DNA from 3 places in the Pantoea sp. XAF26B01_ASV70 genome. Region 3 is predicted to be linked to each of the others. Evidence: predicted binding sites of a transcription regulator. Region 3 holds the regulator's gene; each other region holds the start of a gene.

Region 1 (6,542 bases), 1.8 Mb from region 3:
CAATCCGCTGCACGGTGCGGGTGCTCAGTCCCGCCATTTCTGCCAGTTGTTCCTGTGACCACGCACGGGCCAGTCGATGTTCTTTGAATCTGTTGATACTGCTCATTCGCATTCTCCGTAGTAACAGACAGGAAGGAAAAGTGTGCGGCGAAACGTCCGGCAGTAACACGATCCTGACCCGACAGCAGCCTGACATCCGCATGACAACGCTGTCACAGCAACTCCGGCTGCCAGCAGGATGGCTAATCAGGCACGCACATCAAACCCGGTTCTGCTGAGGGTGTCCCCTGATGAAACACCATTCGCCTGCTCATCCAATTCCGAATTTACCCCAATCTGTGCGTTGTCAGGTGCATTAAGGTAAGAAAATTCCTACAATGCTTCTGATGATTATCTGACCATTTTCACGGAGCGACAGATGGCTGGTCATTTTGTACGCTGGACGGGCGATCCCGGCTTCCCGGCTAATGATTTATGCATTCCCCAGGCTATCACCGACACGGCACAGCAGTTTGCTGACAAACGCCGTGGGCGATTTCTTGCCGCCCGTACCCTGCTGGCACAACTGATGCTACGGGTTTATGGCATTGGTGAGCTGCCGCGCCTGCTTATCCAGAGCAACGGACGCCCCGTTTTTGCTGACAGCGATCTGCCCGATTTCAGCATCGCCTATGCGGGCAATACGGTGGGTGTGCTGCTGGCCGAAGAGGGCGGACGTGCCGGTCTGGATATGGAGATTGTGCATGCCAGAAGCCGTCAGACTCAGGAGCAGCTGATTCAGGGATTAACCTCGGGCGAGATCGCCTGGATCAATGCCCAGCAGGATGCCATGGAGGCGGTGACGCAGATCTGGACATTACGCCAGAGCATTCTCAAGCTGACGGGAGAGGGCGATCGGGGACTGGATTCGCTGCGCCTTTTGCCCGGTGCGGGTCGGCTGCGATCTTCACTCTATCCCGATATTCAGGTGGTGTGTGATGCGGAGCCTATGCTGGTCTGGTCGTGTGCGCTGTCGTCTGCGACTCAGCGTCTGCATCTGTGGGAGATGGATAACGCCTTTCAGTGGCACGCATTACGCGAAATAGAGATGGGTAAGCCCAACATCGGGCCTCATGCTCTGCGGCTGACCAGCCTGCCCAGCGAGCGCAGCCTGCATCCTGAAATGTAAAAAGCCGCAACCCGGCGGTTGCGGCCCTGAATGCGCTTAGTGCGCGTCTACAAAGACAATCTTCAGCACAAACAGCAGAGCAACAATCACTACGCAGGGGCTGATTTCACGCCAGCGGCCAGTACCCAGCTTCATGACGCAGTAAGCGATGAATCCCAGCGCAATGCCTTCGGTGATGGAAAAGCTGAAGGGCATCATGGCGGCGGTCACAAACGCCGGAACGGCTTCGGTCAGATCATCCCAGCGTACGCGCGACAGGCTGGCGGTCATTAACACCCCAACGTAAATCAGCGCGCCCGCAGCGGCGTAGGATGGCACCATCGCGGCCAGCGGTGACAGGAAGGTCACCAGCAGGAACAGCAGGCCGGTGACCACGGCCATCAGGCCGGTACGGCCACCAATCGCCACGCCCGAGGTGCTTTCGATATAGGCGGTCACGGATGAGGTGCCTGCCAGCGCGCCACTCACTGAACTGATGCTGTCGACATACAGCGCCTGCTGCATGCGCGGGAAAGTGCCGGTTTCATCGGTCAGTCCCGCTTTGTCGGTGACGCCGATCAGCGTGCCGGAGGAGTCGAACAGATTGACCAGCATAAAGGAGAAGATCACGCCCGCCATGCCGATGTTGAAGGCGCCTTTGATATCCACCTGGCCGACCACAGAAGTAATGGAAGGCGGCGCAGAGAACAGGCCGACAAACTTCACGTCACCCAGCATCCAGCCGATAGCGGTAGTAACCACCATCGAGATCAGCACTGCCGCGTGGATATTGCGTGATGCCAGAATAGCGATGATAAAGAAGCCCAGCGCGCCCAGCAGTACGCTGTGCGAGGTCAGGTTCCCCACGGCCACCAGGGTATCGGGATTCGGCACGATAATACCGGCATTCTTCAGCCCCATCATGGCGATAAACAGGCCGATACCGGCGGTAATGCCGACGCGCAGGCTCAGCGGGATATTGGCAATCATCCAGTAGCGAACCCGCAGTAGCGTCAGGATCAGCAGGCCGACCGCACCCCAGAAGATCGCGCCCATACCCACCTGCCACGAATAGCCCATCGCGCCAACCACCACAAAGGCGAAAAAGGCGTTCAGCCCCATTGCGGGCGCCAGCGCCACCGGCAGATTGGCAAACAGTCCCATCAGAATGCTGCCAAAGGCGGCAATCAGACAGGTGGTCACAAACACCGCCTGGGTATCCATGCCGGCGACGCCGAGGATCTGCGGATTGACGAAGACGATGTAGACCATCGTCAGAAAGGTGGTGATACCCGCGATCACTTCGGTGCGCACCGTGGTGCCATGTTCCTGCAGCCTGAAGATGCGCTGCAAAACGCCTTGCTTGCTCATGCCATCCATCCAGAAGAAAAAATCATCGGCGCGTATCCTGGCGATTTTACCGGGGCAATACAATGATTTTTCGCAACCGATTGCCAGTCTCGCAATCTGCGCTGAGTGCGGTAGAGTGTGGAGCACACCCCTGAATCGAAGGATAGAGTCTGATGTCAGTAGAATGCGTCTTTTTTGATTGCGATGGCACGCTGGTGGACAGTGAGTTGCTCTGTACCCAGGCCTACGTCAATACCTTTGCCCGTTACGGCCTGGAACTGTCGCTGCAGCAGATGTTTGAGAAGTATAAGGGCGTCAAACTCTACGACATTATTCGTGACGTCGGCGACGCGCATCAGGTGACGCTACCGATGGAAGAGGTGGAGACCGCCTATCGCGCAGAGGTCGCGCGGCTGTTTGATCAGCAACTGCAGCCTATCCCGGGCGCGAAAGCGCTGGTTGAGCAGATAAAGGTGCCGATGTGCGTGGTTTCAAACGGGACGGTAAAAAAGATGCAGCACTCGCTGGGCTTAACCGGCATGCTGCCGCTGTTTGCGGAGCACCTCTACAGCGGCTATGACATTCTGCACTGGAAGCCCGATCCGGAACTGATGTACCACGCGGCGGAACAGATGCAGGTGCCGATTGAGCGCTGCATTCTGGTGGATGACTCCGAAGCGGGCGCCCGCGCCGGTATCGCCGCCGGCATTCCGGTCTATTACTACTGCGCCGACCCGCACAACCCTGAACTGGATCACCCCCTGGTGACGCGCTTCGATGATATGACGCAACTGCCTGCGCTGTGGCGCGCCCGTGGCTGGGATCTGGTGTAGCGCGGGTTAGCATGACACACACCGTCTGGTTTTTAACCCTGCCCGGCGTGATGGCGCTGGATCTCACCGGCCCGGCCGAGACGCTGAAGCTGGCGGGCGAACACTTTACGCTGCGCTACATCGGCCCGCAGCCGGAGGTGGTCTGCTCCACCGGCATGACCATTGGCGGTATCGAACCGTTACCTGAACAGTTGCCCGCCGGGAGTCTGCTGGTGGTGCCTGGCGTCTATGATTCGCAGGTCGGTTACGCCACGCCGCAGGCCGGAGAGGCTCGCGACTGGCTGATGCGCCAGCACGCCGCGCTGCGCGCGCAGACCTTTATGCTGGTCTGCGTCTGCTCGGGAGCGCTGCTGGCGGCGCAGGCAGGCATGCTGGATGACGTGCTCTGCACCACCCATCATGATGTGATTGCCCGCCTGAAAGCCGCGGCCCCGCGCGCACGGGTGCAGGAGAACCGGGTATTTGTCGGGCATGAGAATATCTGGACCAGTGCAGGCATCACGGCGGGAATCGATCTGGCGCTGCATCTGATTAATCAGCTCTGTGATACGCAAACCGCGCTGGCGGTAGCGCGGGAGATGGTAGTCTGGTTCCGCCGTGCCGGTGACGATCCGCAACTTTCGCCGTGGCTGCGTTACCGCAACCACATGCATCCGGCCATTCATCGGGCGCAGGATCTGATGATTGCCCATCCTGAGCACGGCTGGACCCTGACCGAGCTGGCTGGACGCACGCATGTCAGCAGCCGCCATCTGGCGCGGCTGTTTCGCCAGCATCTGGGGATTAGCGTGCGTGAATACCATGAGCAGCTGCGGGTTGGCGTGGCACGCCAGCGTCAGCAGCAGGGTGAATCTGCCGAAAAAGCGGCGCTGGCGGCGGGGTTTTCATCGGCGCGTCAGCTACGGCGCGCCCGCCAGCGTGAAGCCGATCAGCTGACAAAGTGACGGGTATCGACGCGTTTCAGCGCCATCCCCAGCAACAGGCTGCCGCCCAGTGTCAGCCCGAACACCCAGGGCAGGTCGAGCCACGGACGCGACATATCATCGTAATGATGCGTTCGCAGGTAGTGAATGAACAGCGCATGAAAGCCGTAGATCGGCAGTGAATAGCGCGCAATCACCGTTAAACCGGGCAGCGTGCGCTGGTTCAGGCTGTTTTTAAACACGATGAGCAGGCTGATCGCGGCGATAAATACCAGCGGTCCGCAGTAGAGATACCAGGTGTCATTAAACGCCCCGTTGACGATCAGCGCCTGTTTCGTCCCCAATGTAATGCCAATCACACAGGTGATAAACAGCCCGGCAGCCAGCGGCGTCAGGCCGCGCCGGGTCGTCTCCATCGTGCCGATAGCCCGTCCCAGCAGCGCATAGAGCAGGTAGTAGATACTGTCACCGCTGACATAGAGATTAACCGGCAGAAAGTGAAACGGCCCCAGCGACTGGCTGACCGTATTGGGATTGGCGAGCACCGCCAGCACCAGCACCAGCAGCGCCACGTAGCGCGCCTGCACGGTTTTTACCTGGATCAGGGGCGACAGCAGATAGATGCCGATCAGCGCAAAGAAGAACCACAGGTGATAAAACACCGGCTTCTGCAGCATCTTCAGGATTGATCGCCCTTCGCTGATGGGGGTCAGCCAGGTGATATAGGCCAGCGATACCGCGCTGTAGAACAACAGACAGAGCACCAGCCGGAGCATATGGCGCGGCTGGGCGCTGCGTTCGCCGAAAAACAGATAGCCGGAGATCATAAAGAACAGCGGAACACAGACGCGTGATGCTGAGTTCAGCAGATTAGCCGCATCCCAGGTGATGCCAGTCACCGCCATCGGCCCGGTGATATACCAGGTGGTGGTATGAATCACGATCACCATCAGACAGGCAACCGCGCGTAAATTATCGATCCAGTAAATCTTCTGCGGCATGGCATCCTCTTGCGCATCGCGTCCGTGCGCAAAAGGGTAGCCAAATGCGACCAGAGCAACAACTGCTGCCAGCAGGATTCGGAGCCATCTGTATGCCAGCGCCCTGAATCACCGCGAAAACGCGCCGGTAGCGCCTGGGATTTACGGCTGCACATCGCGCGGTCAAAGGGTATACTGTCGGCCTCTTTTTTTAATCTAACCGAAGCGCGTGCACACTCAACATGCAAAAGTTTGATACCAAAACCTTTCAGGGGCTGATCCTGACCTTGCAGGATTACTGGGCGCGTCAGGGCTGCACCATTGTCCAACCGCTGGACATGGAAGTGGGCGCTGGCACTTCACACCCGATGACCTGCCTGCGCGCACTCGGCCCGGAGCCGATCGCCGCCGCTTACGTGCAGCCATCACGCCGTCCTACCGATGGCCGCTACGGTGAAAACCCGAACCGCCTGCAACACTACTACCAGTTCCAGGTGATCATCAAACCCTCACCGGACAACATTCAGGAGCTCTATCTTGGCTCGCTGAAAGAGCTGGGTATGGACCCGACGGTGCATGACATTCGCTTCGTGGAAGATAACTGGGAAAACCCGACTCTGGGTGCCTGGGGACTCGGCTGGGAAGTGTGGCTCAACGGCATGGAAGTGACGCAGTTCACCTACTTCCAGCAGGTTGGCGGCATGGAGTGTAAGCCGGTGACCGGCGAGATCACCTACGGTCTGGAGCGTCTGGCGATGTACATCCAGGGCGTCGACAGCGTTTACGATCTGGTGTGGAGCGACGGTCCGCTGGGCAAAACCACCTACGGCGACGTGTTCCATCAGAACGAAGTGGAGCAATCCACCTATAACTTCGAATACGCCGACGTTGATTTCCTCTTTACCTGCTTCGAGCAGTATGAGAAAGAGGCGCAGCATCTGCTGGCGCTGGAAAAACCGCTGCCACTGCCCGCCTACGAACGCATTCTTAAAGCGGCACACAGCTTCAACCTGCTGGATGCCCGCAAAGCGATCTCGGTAACAGAGCGTCAGCGCTATATTCTGCGCATTCGTACCCTGACCAAAGCCGTGGCTGAAGCTTACTACGCCTCTCGCGAGGCAATGGGCTTCCCGATGTGCAATAACAAAAAGTAAGAGGCAGCCATGACTGAACAAACCTTCCTGGTGGAGATCGGCACCGAAGAGCTGCCACCAAAAGCCCTGCGCAGCCTGGCAGAAGCCTTTGCCGCGCAGGTCACTGCTGAACTGGATGCCGCTAACCTGAGCCACGGCGAGGTCAGCTGGTTTGC
Region 2 (6,542 bases), 1.5 Mb from region 3:
TGGGGAGTCTTGGCGGTCAGTTGCCGACCACCACCGCGCGTCAGTGGTTTGCGCTGGGCACCATCAGTGCGTCGATCCTGTGGTTCTTTGGTCTGGCGCTGCTGGCCGCCTGGCTGTCACCACGCCTGCGCACCGCCAAAGCCCAGCGCATCATCAACCTGCTGGTGGGCGCGGTGATGTGGTTTATCGCCCTGCAACTGGCGCGCCAGGGCATTGCCGGATTTTGATCCCAACGTCGATCCGATGCGGTTATTGCCGCGCGGAGGCCGAACTTTTGCCATAATGACCACTCAAAGCATGGCGTATACTGATGCGCTGTTGGGCTTCGCCGGTTGGAAGCCGTCATAGTACCTTTTCAAGGAGGACTTTCATGAAACTGAAAGCATTGGCTCTGGCCGCAATCATGAGCGCCGGGGCATTGCCTGGCGTACACGCTGATGAGTTACCGAACGGGCCACACGTGGTGACCTCAGGCAAGGCAACGGTCGATGCCCGTCCCGATATCGCCACGCTCTCTATCGTGGTGAACGTGTCGTCAAAAGATGCCGCAGATGCGAAAAAGCAGGCGGATAGCCGGGTTGCACAATATTTCGATTTTCTGCAGAAAAACGGCATTGAGAAGAAAGATATTGATGCGGCAAACCTGAGCACCCAGCCTGAGTACGATTACACCAAAGAGGGTAAATCCGTCCTGAAAGGCTACCGTGCGGTGCGTCAGGTGCAGGTAACCCTGCGTCAGCTGGACAAGCTGAATGATCTGCTGGACGGGGCGCTGAAGTCCGGTCTGAATGAGGTGCGTAGCGTCGAGTTAGGCGTGGCAAATCCGGAGAGCTACAAAGAGCAGGCGCGTAAAGCAGCGATTAAAAATGCGACTCAGCAGGCATCACAGCTGGCTGAAGGCTTTAACGCGAAGCTGGGATCGATCTACAGCATTCGTTATCAGGTCGCTAACTATCAGCCGATGCCGATGAACCGTATGTATAAAGCGGCTGCAGCGGCAGATACCTCGGCGCAGGAGACCTACGATCAGCAGAGCATCAACTTTGACGATCAGGTTGATGTGGTGTTTGAGATCAAGCCCAATACGCCATAGTGCAAAATGGGGCTGATGCCCCGTTAAGACTGCCGATGAATCTCAGGATCTGACCGCAATGAATAAATTCAAAGCGAAGGGAACATGGTCAGAGGAGGAAAGCGTCCCGCGCCATGGACGGCGCGGGCCGAGCGGCCAGGGATTGGCTTAAGCGCCTTTCCGATCTGACCTTGTTCCCTGAGCCAATCCATCCTTACAGCCGTTCGGGGCATAATTTGTCAGCAGTAAAAACGGGGCTTTCGCCCCGTTTTTGTTTTCAGGCTGCGACGTCATCCTGACGCAGTACCCGATGTCCATGCGCAATCAGCGCATCGGTCACCCGACGCATTAACCGGCTTTCCGGCGCAAAACGATGCCAGTAGAGCATCCGGCGCTGACACAAGCCTGGCGTCAGATCTATTAACTCACCGCTCGCCAGCTCACGCTCAATCTGCAGATGCGGGATCATACAGCAGGTTGAACCCTGTCGCGCCATCTGCACAAAGGCTTCAGAGGAGTTCACGATGTGGCAGGGCACACTGCCCGGTGAGAGATCAAAGTTCTGTTGCAGGAAGGCCTGATGCATATCATCAAGATGGTCAAACGCCACCGCAGGCGCTTTCAGCAGGGCAGAGCGGGTGACGCCGTTGGGGAAGAAGCGATCGGCAAAGTCGCGCGACGCTACAAACAGGTAGTCGAGCGCACCGAGCTGATCCACCAGGCAACTGGGCAGCGGCTGCGGCTGAATACTCACCGCACCCACCACTTCACCACGACGCAGACGCTCCTGGGTGCGGGTTTCATCTTCGACCTGCAGATTCAGGCGTACAGGGGAATCTGCCAGCACATCTTTCAGCGCAGGCAGCAGCCAGGTCGCCAGACTGTCGGCATTGACCGCCAGCGACAGCAGCAGTGGCGTGGTGCCACTGTTCTCATCGCCCAGCCACTCCTCTTCCAGCAGTTCCACCTGGTGCAGCAACGCCAGCAGTTTCTGACCCTGTTCGGTCGGACGTGGTGGCACGGTTCGCACCAGCAGCGGCTGACCAAACAGATTCTCCAGCTGCTTGATACGCTGTGAAACCGCTGACTGGGTGATACATAATTTTTGAGCGGCACGCTCAAATCCGCGTTCGCGGATCACTGAATCCAGCGCCTGAAGCGTTCGATAATCCGGGCGTTTCATTATTCTTCTCTCTCCTTCAGGATGGATGTCACTATGCCACAAAAGTATCACCTGTGATGGCTCTCTTGTTTTTTGTGGGCTGGCTTCCAAAGCGATAAATCCACGTCGGTCAGCCGAGCATTTTCAGCAAGCCTTGTTTTATACTACGCGCACTTCGTTGTCGCACAGGTTTTAAACATACCATGACCCAGGATGAACTGAAAAAAGCCGTTGGCTGGGCTGCACTTGAGTACGTGCAGCCGGGCACCGTTGTTGGTGTGGGCACCGGATCCACCGCTGCCCACTTTATCGATGCGCTTGCCACGGTCAGGCATCAGATTGAAGGTGCCGTCTCCAGCTCGGATGCCTCAACCCAGAAGCTGAAGAGCCTAGGTATTCAGGTGTTCGACCTGAACGAGATTGACCTGCTGTCGGTGTACGTAGATGGCGCGGATGAGATCAACCCACAGATGCAGATGATCAAAGGCGGCGGCGCGGCGCTGACGCGCGAAAAGATCGTGGCCGCCGTGGCTGAAACCTTTATCTGTATCGCTGACGCTTCAAAAGAGGTCGATGTGCTGGGCCGTTTCCCGCTGCCGGTCGAGGTGATCCCGATGGCGCGCAGTTATGTGGCGCGTCAGTTGGTGAAAATGGGCGGCTTGCCTGAGTATCGTCAGAACGTGGTCACCGATAACGGCAACATTATTCTCGATGTGCATAATCTGCGCATTCTCGATCCCATTGAGCTGGAAAAAACCATCAACGCCTTGCCTGGCGTCGTTACCGTGGGCCTTTTTGCCGCGCGTGGTGCCGATATTGCACTGATTGGCGGGCCTGATGGCGTGAAAACCATCAAAAAATGATCTGTCCGGCGTCGATGCGGCGTCGGTTATTTCTGCCTGCAAATCATCTTTTCTCGCTGCGGTGAAATTTGGTGACTTATGTCACATAACCGTCATCGGCAGCGGGTTCGTTCTCTCTTCCAGTCCGACCTCCTTATTTTGTCCGGCAATGTGCTGCCGTCAGCCGCTGCCGTGCTGGCGGCCGGGCAATCGTTTGTATTGCCCGACGCGATTTTTTTGATATTTTGACAGAAGGCTGGCTTATGGTAGTCCTCATTGAATGCTGAATAGGATCGGGAAATGGCAAAGGTATCACTGGAAAAAGATAAGATTAAGTTCCTGCTGGTGGAAGGTGTCCATCAGAGCGCGCTGGAGAACCTGCGGGCTGCAGGCTATACCAACATCGAATTCCATAAGGGCGCACTGGACTCCGACGCGTTAAAAGCATCGATCCGTGATGCACACTTTATTGGTATCCGTTCCCGCTCCCAGCTCACTGAAGAGATTTTTGCGGCGGCTGAAAAGCTGGTCGCCGTTGGCTGTTTCTGTATCGGTACCAACCAGGTTGATCTGCAGGCGGCTGCCAGCCGGGGTATTCCCGTGTTCAATGCGCCGTTCTCAAATACCCGCTCGGTTGCGGAGCTGGTGATTGGTGAGATGCTGCTGATGCTGCGTGGCATCCCGGAAGCGAATGCGAAAGCACACCGTGGCATCTGGAATAAGATTGCCAAAGGCTCATTTGAAGCGCGTGGCAAAAAACTGGGTATTATCGGTTACGGCCATATCGGAATGCAGCTGGGCGTGCTGGCAGAAAGCCTGGGTATGCATGTTTTCTTCTACGACATTGAAAATAAGCTGCCGCTGGGTAATGCCACGCAGGTACGCCATCTGGCCGATCTCCTCAACATGAGCGATGTGGTCAGCCTGCACGTGCCGGAAACCGTCTCTACACAGGATATGATTGGTGCAGAGCAGCTGGCGCAGATGAAGCCTGGCGCGCTGCTGATTAACGCCTCACGCGGCACGGTGGTGGATATCCCGGCGCTGTGCGATGCGCTGGCCAGCAAGCATGTGGGTGGCGCAGCCATCGACGTCTTCCCGAGCGAGCCAGCTACCAACAGCGAGCCGTTTATCTCTCCACTGAGTGAGTTCGACAACGTGATCCTGACGCCGCACATTGGCGGCTCGACGGAAGAAGCGCAGGAGAACATCGGCATTGAAGTGGCGGGCAAGCTGGCGAAATACTCCGATAACGGCTCGACCCTGTCGGCGGTGAATTTCCCCGAAGTGTCACTGCCGATTCACGGTATCAGCGCCAGTCGTCTGCTGCATATCCATGAGAACCGCCCTGGCGTGCTGACGGCCATCAACCAGATTTTTGCCGAGCAGGGCATCAACATCGCCGCCCAGTATCTGCAAACCTCGCCGTTTATGGGCTATGTGGTGATCGACATTGATGCAGAGCCGGAAGTGGCTGAGAACGCGCTGCAACTGATGAAGGCGATTCCGGGTACCATTCGCGCCCGTCTGCTTTACTAAGCGCTACCAACCTGAACAGGCGCTTAGTCGCGTCTCTTCAGGTAGTTAATACAGGCTGTCCCGATTTGCTGTAAGACCGAGACTGCGAAGGGAACACGGTCAGATCGGAAAGATGCAAAAGCCGCCATCCATGGCATGCCCGGCCCGCGCGATTACGCACCTCATCCCTGAGGTGCGCCCGTAACCGGGCCAACGCGTTGCGTTGTTTAAAAACGCTCCCGGCGTTTTTATTCGGGCGGCGGGACGCTTTCCTCTTCTGACCATGTTCCCTGCGCGTTAAGCTATTTCATTGCTGCCAGATGCGCCCAGGTATGGGTTTTCACTTGTCTGCAAAAGCGACTCTTCTACTCCCACTGCCAGAGTTTTGATGGCGTCATTACCGCCGGCAAAGGCACATCCCATTCTGCCACCGGCAGGCTATCGACCTGCTGACAATCGTGTGCCAGGCCCACCGGCAAAAAACCGTGCTGCCGCCAGTTCTGCAGGGTGCGATCGTAGAAGCCGCCGCCCATCCCCAGACGCTGCCCATGCTGATCAAACGCCACCAGCGGCACCATCATCAGATCCAGTTGATCAAGGGTGATCACCTGCCGGATATCCAGCGGCGGTTCAGGAATGCGCAGCTTATTTTTGAGCAATGGGGTATCGGGCGAGTAGCGCAGAAACAACAAATTACCGGGAGAGAAGGGGTGTAAAACCGGCAGACAGACCGTTTTTTTCAGATGCCAGAGGCGGGCAATCAGCGGACGGGTATTGAGTTCGCCATCCACCGACAGAAAAAGGGCGATATTGCGCGCTTCAGTCACCGGGGCGTAGTTGAGCGCATGTTCAGCGAGCTGCTCAGCGGCCTGCGTTTGCTGCTCATCGGTAAGTGCCCGTCGCAGATGTCGCACATGCTGGCGAATCGCCTGACGCTGGGTCATTGAAGGTTCAGACATGGAAGGTTCAGACATGATTTCCCCGCCGGATAAGTCGCTGTTGAGCGACTATAACATGTCAGTCAGGGGAAAAAAGCAGGACTACAGGAAGAGAGATCTCCGAGATGCCGCCGTAGGCTGTAACCCTTGAACCCTTGGTTCAAGGTGAACATGCCGTCATAACCATCAGGCTTCTCGGACGAACCGAGCATGCACACAGGTTACGAGCGTCACATTCTGTTTTTTCGAAATATCGGCTCAGGGGACTGGCCCACATGCAAACATCTCAGAGAAAATTTACCTCACCGTTACTTAAGTATAGCAACCATGAAGTTTTATTCGAACTTCGCACCCTCACGCTCAGAGATGCGACCCTGCTCAACTAATGCCTGTTCAATCGTCTGCTGCAACATACGGATACGCTGTTCCATATTAGCAGCATAATCGCGCGTTTTCACTTTCTCTTGCGCCAGCTCGTGGCAGACGTTTAACGCGGCGATGAACACCAGTTGTTCTGTATTGGTGACTCTAGTGCGAACTTTTAGATCTTGCAACCGTTGATTGAGATCTTCAGCCGCGCTATTGAGCGCATCTTGCTGCTCTGGCGGACAATTTACTCTCAACGAACGACCAAAAATTTGTAAATCTACCGGTTGTGCAGACATGCCACCTTCCTGACTGATTACTTCGCTCGCAACTCCCTTAGCAGTCAATGGCTTGGGAGGCGGGCAACTATATAGACCCACGAAATAAGATACAACCCCTTTTCTGGAAACCTTGAGGCAGCTAGTGGTAGCATAACACGAACTTATTCTGCCAACGACGATGAAAACTTATGTCCTTACAGAACGCAACCCCCGATTACAACGCGCTCGCGGCGGTGCTCTCACAGCAGGGCGTTGGAATGACGCCCGCAGAAATGCACGGCCTGCTGAGCGGGATCCTCTGCGGTGGTAACCAGGACACCAGCTGGAAGACGCTGGTACACGATCTGGCTAACGAAGGCATGG
Region 3 (6,542 bases):
TATCGATCCAGGGATCGACACTCATATCGGTTTTAATCGCGCCGATGGTGTGAAGCAGGAAAATACCGTCAGGCTTTAAATTACGATCGACCACGTCAAAATAGGTCGCGTAATTTTTCGGTCCGACATGTTCAAACATACCCACCGACACAATACGATCAAACTGCTCATTCAGGTCGCGATAATCCTGCAACAGAATCGTGACGTCTAATCCGCTACAGCGCTGCTGCGCCAGTTTCTGTTGTTCGGCGGAAATCGTTACGCCATGCACTTTAACGCCATAATGACGTGCGGCAAATTCCGCGAGTCCGCCCCAGCCACAGCCGATATCCAGCAGTGTCATTCCGGGTTCCAGCGCTAATTTACGGCATATCATATCCAGCTTGGCTTCCTGCGCCGTCGCCAGTGTCGTCGCCTCTTTCCAGTAGCCACAGGAGTATTGCATGTAGGGATCGAGCATCAGTGAAAAGAGATCGTTGCCCAGGTCGTAATGCTCTTTACCGACAATCCACGCCCGTTTTTTTGACTGCAGATTGGTTAAGCGTGCGGCGGCAATGCGCAGCGTATCTTTGAAGTGATGAGGCAGCTGCTGATCGAGTTTATGTTTAAGTACCTGATGGAAGAAAATATCCAGCCGGTCACACTCCCACCATCCATCCATATAGCTCTCACCGAGCCCAAGAGAGCCCTCCTGCAGAACACGTTTAAAAAAACCAGGATGATTAATATGAATATCCCAGGGACGTGAACCATTAATTTCGATATCCGCTTTTTCCAGCAGTTCATGAACGATGCGATACCAATGGTTTTCTTCGAGGCTCACTTCTTCTGCATAAGATGAACTCATAGATTTTCCACCACCTGTCCAATCTGAACCTGAACAAAGAGTAGCCAATTTATTCAGGCAATGAGAAACGATGCGGATGACTCCGCAAACCGGTTATCTGTGTGATACAGAGGACTGGAACAGCCTGCAGCAGGTCGGGTAAGGTGAGAATAACGCGCGCGAATACCGTCCCGGCAGCAGGGTGCCAATCAGATTATTACGTTATTATATTGTTGATTTATTACAGATTTGTTGACCCGGATGAGTATATGCTCACGCGGGTCAATATTCAATAACTTATTGTTAGGGCGCTAACTAAAAAGTCAGTGTGTTACTGATTATCCTGGCAGGCAGTTTGCGCAGAGGCAACAACAGTTTGTGCGCTTGCGGCACGCTGCATGGCGTAACCCATCAGCGCCAGCACAATTGTCACCGTCATCATCAGTGTGGTGGTAAATAGCGCCTGAGTTAAGCCGGCCGACACCGCCAAACTGGCAGCGAAACAGAGTCCTAACTGCAGTGTATTCTGCAACGCGGCGGCTTTACCGGTAGCGGTCGGAAAGGGCATCAGCGCACTGGACACCACAATCGGATAGATCGCGCCGTTAGCCAGCGCCATACCGCAGAACGGTACCATCAGACTCACCAGCGTGCTGCTGCCAGCAAGCGCAACAGCAAACAGCGCCAGAATGCTCAGGCTGTAGACGGCCAGCAGCCAGGGCAGCAACTGTGCGCCGTTAAAGCGGTTGAGCAGGGTGCGACAGCCGAAGCCACCAATTAAAAAGGCGAGCGTCTGGGGCACATAACTCAGACCGATATCGGCGGGCGACAGACCCAGATCCGCCAGAATAAAGGGCGATCCGGTCAGCCAGGCAAAGAAGCTGGCTGAGCAGGCGGAGTAGATCAGCACGTTGCCGCTGTAGACCCGTGATTTAAGCAGCGTGAAAAAGCCGGGCTGCGCACCTTTTTCTCCCGCGGCCTTGCGCACGGTGGGCAGACGCAGCGTGGTCAGAATCAACGCCACCGCAATCAGGGTCAGCACCAGGAAAATCGAACGCCAGTGGAAGTGGCCGATCAGCCAGGCACCCAGTAGCGGAGCCAGCGCCGGAGAGAGCGCAACCAGCGGCATAATGGTGGCAAAGACTTTGTTAGCGCGCGCTGCAGGGTAGCGATCCACCACCAGCGCCTGCCAGCTTACGGCAGCGGCACAGACGCCAATCGCCTGGACAAAACGCAGCGCCAGCATCAGATAGATATCATTCACCCACAGCATGCCTGCGCAGCCAGCGCCAAACATGGCCAGTCCGGACAGCAGCACCGGTTTACGACCGATGCGATCGGAAAGCGGTCCCCAGAAGAGCTGACCCACGGCGAAGCCGCCCAGGAAGAGACTCATACTGGCGCTGATCAGACCGGGTGAAGTGTTAAAGGTTTGCTGCATCGCACCAAAGGCGGGCAGGTACATATCAGTGGCTAAAAAGCCCAGCATGCTCAGCAGGGCAAGGTAGGGCATAAACCCTTTATTCGACAGCATCTGATTCTCATTTTTGCAGGATAAACGCGGCAGAGTGTAAAAGGTGCGTTTGCTGCTGTGAAACGGTAATATTTGCCGATTGCTGTTAAAATTTTTGAAGGCAGATTATGTGGTCAGAATATGCATTAGAGGTGGTTGACGCTGTCGCCCGTGGAGGAAGCTTCAGCGCCGCCGCGCAGGAGTTACATCGGGTGCCCTCTGCCATCAGCTATACGGTGCGTCAGCTGGAAAACTGGCTGGCGGTACCGCTGTTTGAACGGCAGCATCGCGAAGTGGTTCTGACCCCGGCGGGTGAGCATTTTGTCCGGGAAGGGCGCAGCGTCATCAAAAAAATGCTTGCCACCCGGCGACAGTGTCAGCAGCTGGCTAACGGCTGGCGCGGCCAGCTAAGCATAGCCGTTGACCGTATCGCTAAACCTCAGCGCACCCGACAACTGGTCAAAGATTTCTATCGCCACTTTCCCGATATGGAGCTGATTATCAGCTATGAAGTCTTTAACGGCGTCTGGGATGCGCTGGCCGATGGCCGGGTGGAAGTGGCGATTGGTGCCACTCAGGCGATACCGGTGGGCGGACGCTTTGCTTTTCGGGATATGGGCACGCTTAACTGGCGCTGCGTGGTTGCGCCCGACCATCCTCTGACACAGGCGAGCCAGATAGATGATGACACGCTGCGGAGCTGGCCCTCCCTTGTGCTGGAAGATACTTCTCGCGCACTGCCGCGTCGTATGACATGGACGCTGGATAACCAGCGCCGGCTGGTGGTGCCGGAGTGGCAAACCGGGCTGGAGTGCGTGCAGGCGGGATTGTGTGTGGCGATGGTGCCCGGTCACCTGGCCAGGCCACTGCTCGACAGCGGCGAGCTGGTTGAACTGACGCTGCCGGTGGCGTTTCCGGACAGTCCATGCTGCGTCAGCTGGGCAGAAGATCGCGCATCACCCGCGACAGGCTGGTTGCTCAGCTATCTGGGTGATGCGCAAACGCTTAATCAGGAGTGGTTAAGCGAGCATTAACGGCGATAGTCGCGGAACGGGCCATCGGCCACGGAACGGCGCTCAATCAGCGTGGGATGGACCTCAATCGTTTGTGACACTTCGCGCTTACTGGTAATGCGGTCCAGCAGCATTTCCAGCGCTTTCTCACCCAGCTGGGCTTTAGGCTGATGCACCGTGGTCAGGGCCGGTGCAAAATAGCGGGCGTTGCGCACGTTGTCATAGCCGATCACCGAAATATCCTGGGGGACGCGCAAACCCATCTCGTCGGCGGCGCAAATCGCGCCCATCGCCATGATGTCACCGCCACAGAACACCGCCGTCGGACGCTGCTTCTGCGACAGGATCTGCTGCATCGCCTGATAGCCCGACTCCGGCTCAAAGTCACCCTGCACAATCCACTCGGCGCGTGGCTGAATACCCGCTTCTTCCATCGCCTTCAGGAAACCGGCATGACGTCCGCCACCGGTGTTACGCTCCATCTGGCCGGGGATTGCACCAATATCCCGGTGTCCGCGTTCAATCAGATAGCGTCCCGCCAGATAGCCGCCCTGGAAAGCATTATCCAGTACCGTGTCGGTGAAGTCGGCGCGCGACTCGCCCCAGTCCATCACCACCATCGGGATATTGCGGTTCTCTTCCAGCATCTGCAGCAGATCGTCCGGATATTCAGAGCACATCACCAGCAGCCCATCGACGCGTTTCTGCGCCATCATGCTGAGATAGGCGCGCTGTTTTTGCAGATCGTTATGCGCATTACCCAGAATCAGCGTATAGCCTTTGTCAAAGCAGTGATTTTCAACCGCTTCGATAATTTCAGCGAAATAGGGCGCTTCGCTGGAGGTGGCAAGCAGGCCCAGCGTTTTGGTGTGGTTCACTTTCAGGCTGCGCGCCACGGCGCTCGGCGAGTAGTGCAGTTCTTTAATCGCCTGCCAGACCGCGTTGCGCGTCTCTTCAGCCACAAAGCGGGTTTTATTGATGACGTGCGAAACGGTGGTCGTTGAGACGCCAGCGCGTTTCGCCACATCTTTAATTGTTGCCATGAAAATCGGACTCCGGTGCTTATCTAACTCTATGATAAGCGTAGTGTTAAACGTTTGCGTCTGCTCAGGGTTTTTTCCGCAAAAATGCAGCTTTTAAGGCCAGTCAACAGGCCGCTGGCGGCGTAAAAGCGCCTGAAAACGTGCGCAAACGGAATCAGGGTTGCGCGCGTTGCGCAACAAAGGCGGGATTCTAACAAGGCTGAACGGATAAAACGAGATTTTTACCGGGCCCTGTGGGAAAATGCGATACCCCTACTGATTGTGTGACTAAGGAGCAAGCAATGAGTACCGATCTTAAACTGGCTTTAATGACCACCGCGGGCTGTCTGCTGATGATTGTGGCCTTTAGTTTTACCGCTATTCTGCACTAAAAAAAAAGCCGGGATTATCCCGGCTCTCTTCTGGTTGTTCTGCTGCTCAGCGTATGGTTTTTGGCGTCATCACCCGACGGGCACCAATATAGTGGCGCTGCCAGTAATCTTCTCCTAAAGCGCTGATCTGAATATCTTTGCCGGTGCGTGGCGACTGGATAAACTTGCCATCACCCAGGTAAACGCCGACATGGTCCGCAGTACCACGACCATTGATACGGAAGAAGACCAGATCGCCTTTCTCCAGCGACTCACGCTTGATCGGCGCGGCGTCACGCAGGTGGTACATCTCGTTAGCGGTACGTGGGATCTTAAACTTCACCAGATCTTTATAGGCGTACCAGACCAGGCCGCTGCAATCGAAACCGGTATGGGGAGAGGTGCCGCCCCACTGATAGGGTTTACCCAACTGACCCATCAGCTTGGTCATCGCGGTTTCGCGGGCCTTCTGGTAGCGCTGACGGTGAGATTTGCTCATCTTAATCGTGCCGGTCTCGCTGGTGGTGACCTCAGCGGTTTTCAGCAGGCGCTGATGACCATAACGTTTTTTCTCTTTGTTCTTACTGAGACGGGCGGTTTTTAGCGAGGTCTTCTTAGCAGGCGTCTGTTTCGCGGTGAGTTCGACTTTTTTCAGTTTTTTTGTTTTTAGTTTTTGAACCGGGCTGAGGCGAGTCTTTTTCGTCACCGTTTTGACCGGGCGACGCTTGCGACGCTCATCGTCGCGCGCACTCTTTTTCTCTGCTTTATGCGTACTGACGTTCACCGGCGCGTGAGGCGACGCAGCGGCGATGTTGAAAAACAGTTGCGCAAAGGCCAGCATGAAAAACGTAATGATTAAACGCATAGTCCGTTGATTAGTTAAGTTGTCAGGGCCACTACGCACCGCGACAAAGTTGAGATTAATCTGATCCAGGATCAGCGCCCAGGCCATTCTAGTCCAGTTCTTTTAAAAACTGTAATGCCTTTTAATATTAATCTTTGCAACCCACGCAATTGTGCTGAAAATGAACATTTTCAGCGTCTTATATCAACGAAATTATTACGAATTATTAATCTGTTACCTGCTGTTAATAATCAGGAATTCAGGTGTTCCGGAGCAGGACTTAACAATGATGGCGATTTAATCGGGCAGCGATCAAAATCTCGTTTTCAGTCACGCTGCGAAGTCGCTACAATAAACAAACACGATGTGACGAATTAAGGAAGGCAATTATGAGTACTGTAGAAAAAATTCAGCGCCAGATCGCAGAAAACCCGATCCTGCTGTACATGAAAGGTTCCCCGAAACTGCCAAGCTGCGGTTTCTCTGCACAGGCGGTGCAGGCGCTGTCAGCCTGCGGTGAGCGTTTTGCTTACGTGGATATTCTGCAGAACCCGGACATTCGTGCCGAGATGCCGAAATTCGCTAACTGGCCAACTTTCCCGCAGCTGTGGGTCGATGGCGAGCTGGTCGGTGGATGCGACATCATCGTTGAGATGTTACAGCGTGGTGAACTGCAGACGCTGATCAAAGAGACCGCAGAAAAATTTAAAGAAGCAGAATAAAAAAAGGCCGACATCACGTCGGCCTTTTTCATTGCGGCATCCCTTATGCGGATGTCGTGGCTTCTGCATCGCCTTCCGCGAAGGGCAGTGGCCAGCCGCCTAACCGTTTCCAGCGGTTCACCAGCTCGCAGAACAGCGTTGCCGTCTGCTGAGTGTCATAGAGCGCAGAATGCGCCTGCGTACTGTCAAACTCCATGCCCGCCGCAATACAGGCCTTCGCCAGCACCGTCT

Evidence for each region. Region 3 encodes PurR, which represses purine synthesis genes. Its sites were predicted from a motif close to CANGCAAACGTTTGCNTG; they were not measured.
Region 1: ACX8ZY_RS19440 (NCS2 family permease) is a predicted target of PurR. The motif match lies at 2,588-2,605, and genes of this name have one in related genera.
Region 2: serA (phosphoglycerate dehydrogenase) is a predicted target of PurR. The motif match lies at 3,280-3,297, and genes of this name have one in related genera.

The regions. Positions count from the first base shown of each region.
Region 1 covers NZ_CM137251.1:4,135,113-4,141,654, reverse strand. The annotation lists gene ACX8ZY_RS19450 (helix-turn-helix domain-containing protein) at 1-106, opposite strand, end outside; gene ACX8ZY_RS19445 (4'-phosphopantetheinyl transferase family protein) at 419-1,168, shown strand; gene ACX8ZY_RS19440 (NCS2 family permease) at 1,205-2,518, opposite strand; gene yieH (6-phosphogluconate phosphatase) at 2,671-3,330, shown strand; gene ACX8ZY_RS19430 (GlxA family transcriptional regulator) at 3,342-4,274, shown strand; gene ACX8ZY_RS19425 (acyltransferase) at 4,259-5,254, opposite strand; gene glyQ (glycine--tRNA ligase subunit alpha) at 5,476-6,387, shown strand; gene glyS (glycine--tRNA ligase subunit beta) at 6,397-6,542, shown strand, end outside.
Region 2 covers NZ_CM137251.1:857,437-863,978, forward strand. The annotation lists gene argO (arginine exporter ArgO) at 1-227, shown strand, start outside; gene ACX8ZY_RS04120 (oxidative stress defense protein) at 371-1,093, shown strand; gene ACX8ZY_RS04125 (LysR family transcriptional regulator ArgP) at 1,350-2,255, opposite strand; gene rpiA (ribose-5-phosphate isomerase RpiA) at 2,438-3,097, shown strand; gene serA (phosphoglycerate dehydrogenase) at 3,377-4,615, shown strand; gene ACX8ZY_RS04140 (5-formyltetrahydrofolate cyclo-ligase) at 4,960-5,553, opposite strand; RNA gene ssrS (6S RNA) at 5,646-5,828, opposite strand; gene zapA (cell division protein ZapA) at 5,868-6,197, opposite strand; gene ACX8ZY_RS04155 (YecA/YgfB family protein) at 6,368-6,542, shown strand, end outside.
Region 3 covers NZ_CM137251.1:2,373,502-2,380,043, reverse strand. The annotation lists gene cfa (cyclopropane fatty acyl phospholipid synthase) at 1-847, opposite strand, end outside; gene punC (purine nucleoside transporter PunC) at 1,158-2,360, opposite strand; gene punR (DNA-binding transcriptional activator PunR) at 2,468-3,373, shown strand; gene purR (HTH-type transcriptional repressor PurR) at 3,370-4,395, opposite strand; gene cydH (cytochrome bd-I oxidase subunit CydH) at 4,677-4,766, shown strand; gene ACX8ZY_RS11115 (C40 family peptidase) at 4,813-5,610, opposite strand; gene ACX8ZY_RS11110 (Grx4 family monothiol glutaredoxin) at 5,976-6,311, shown strand; gene rnt (ribonuclease T) at 6,355-6,542, opposite strand, start outside.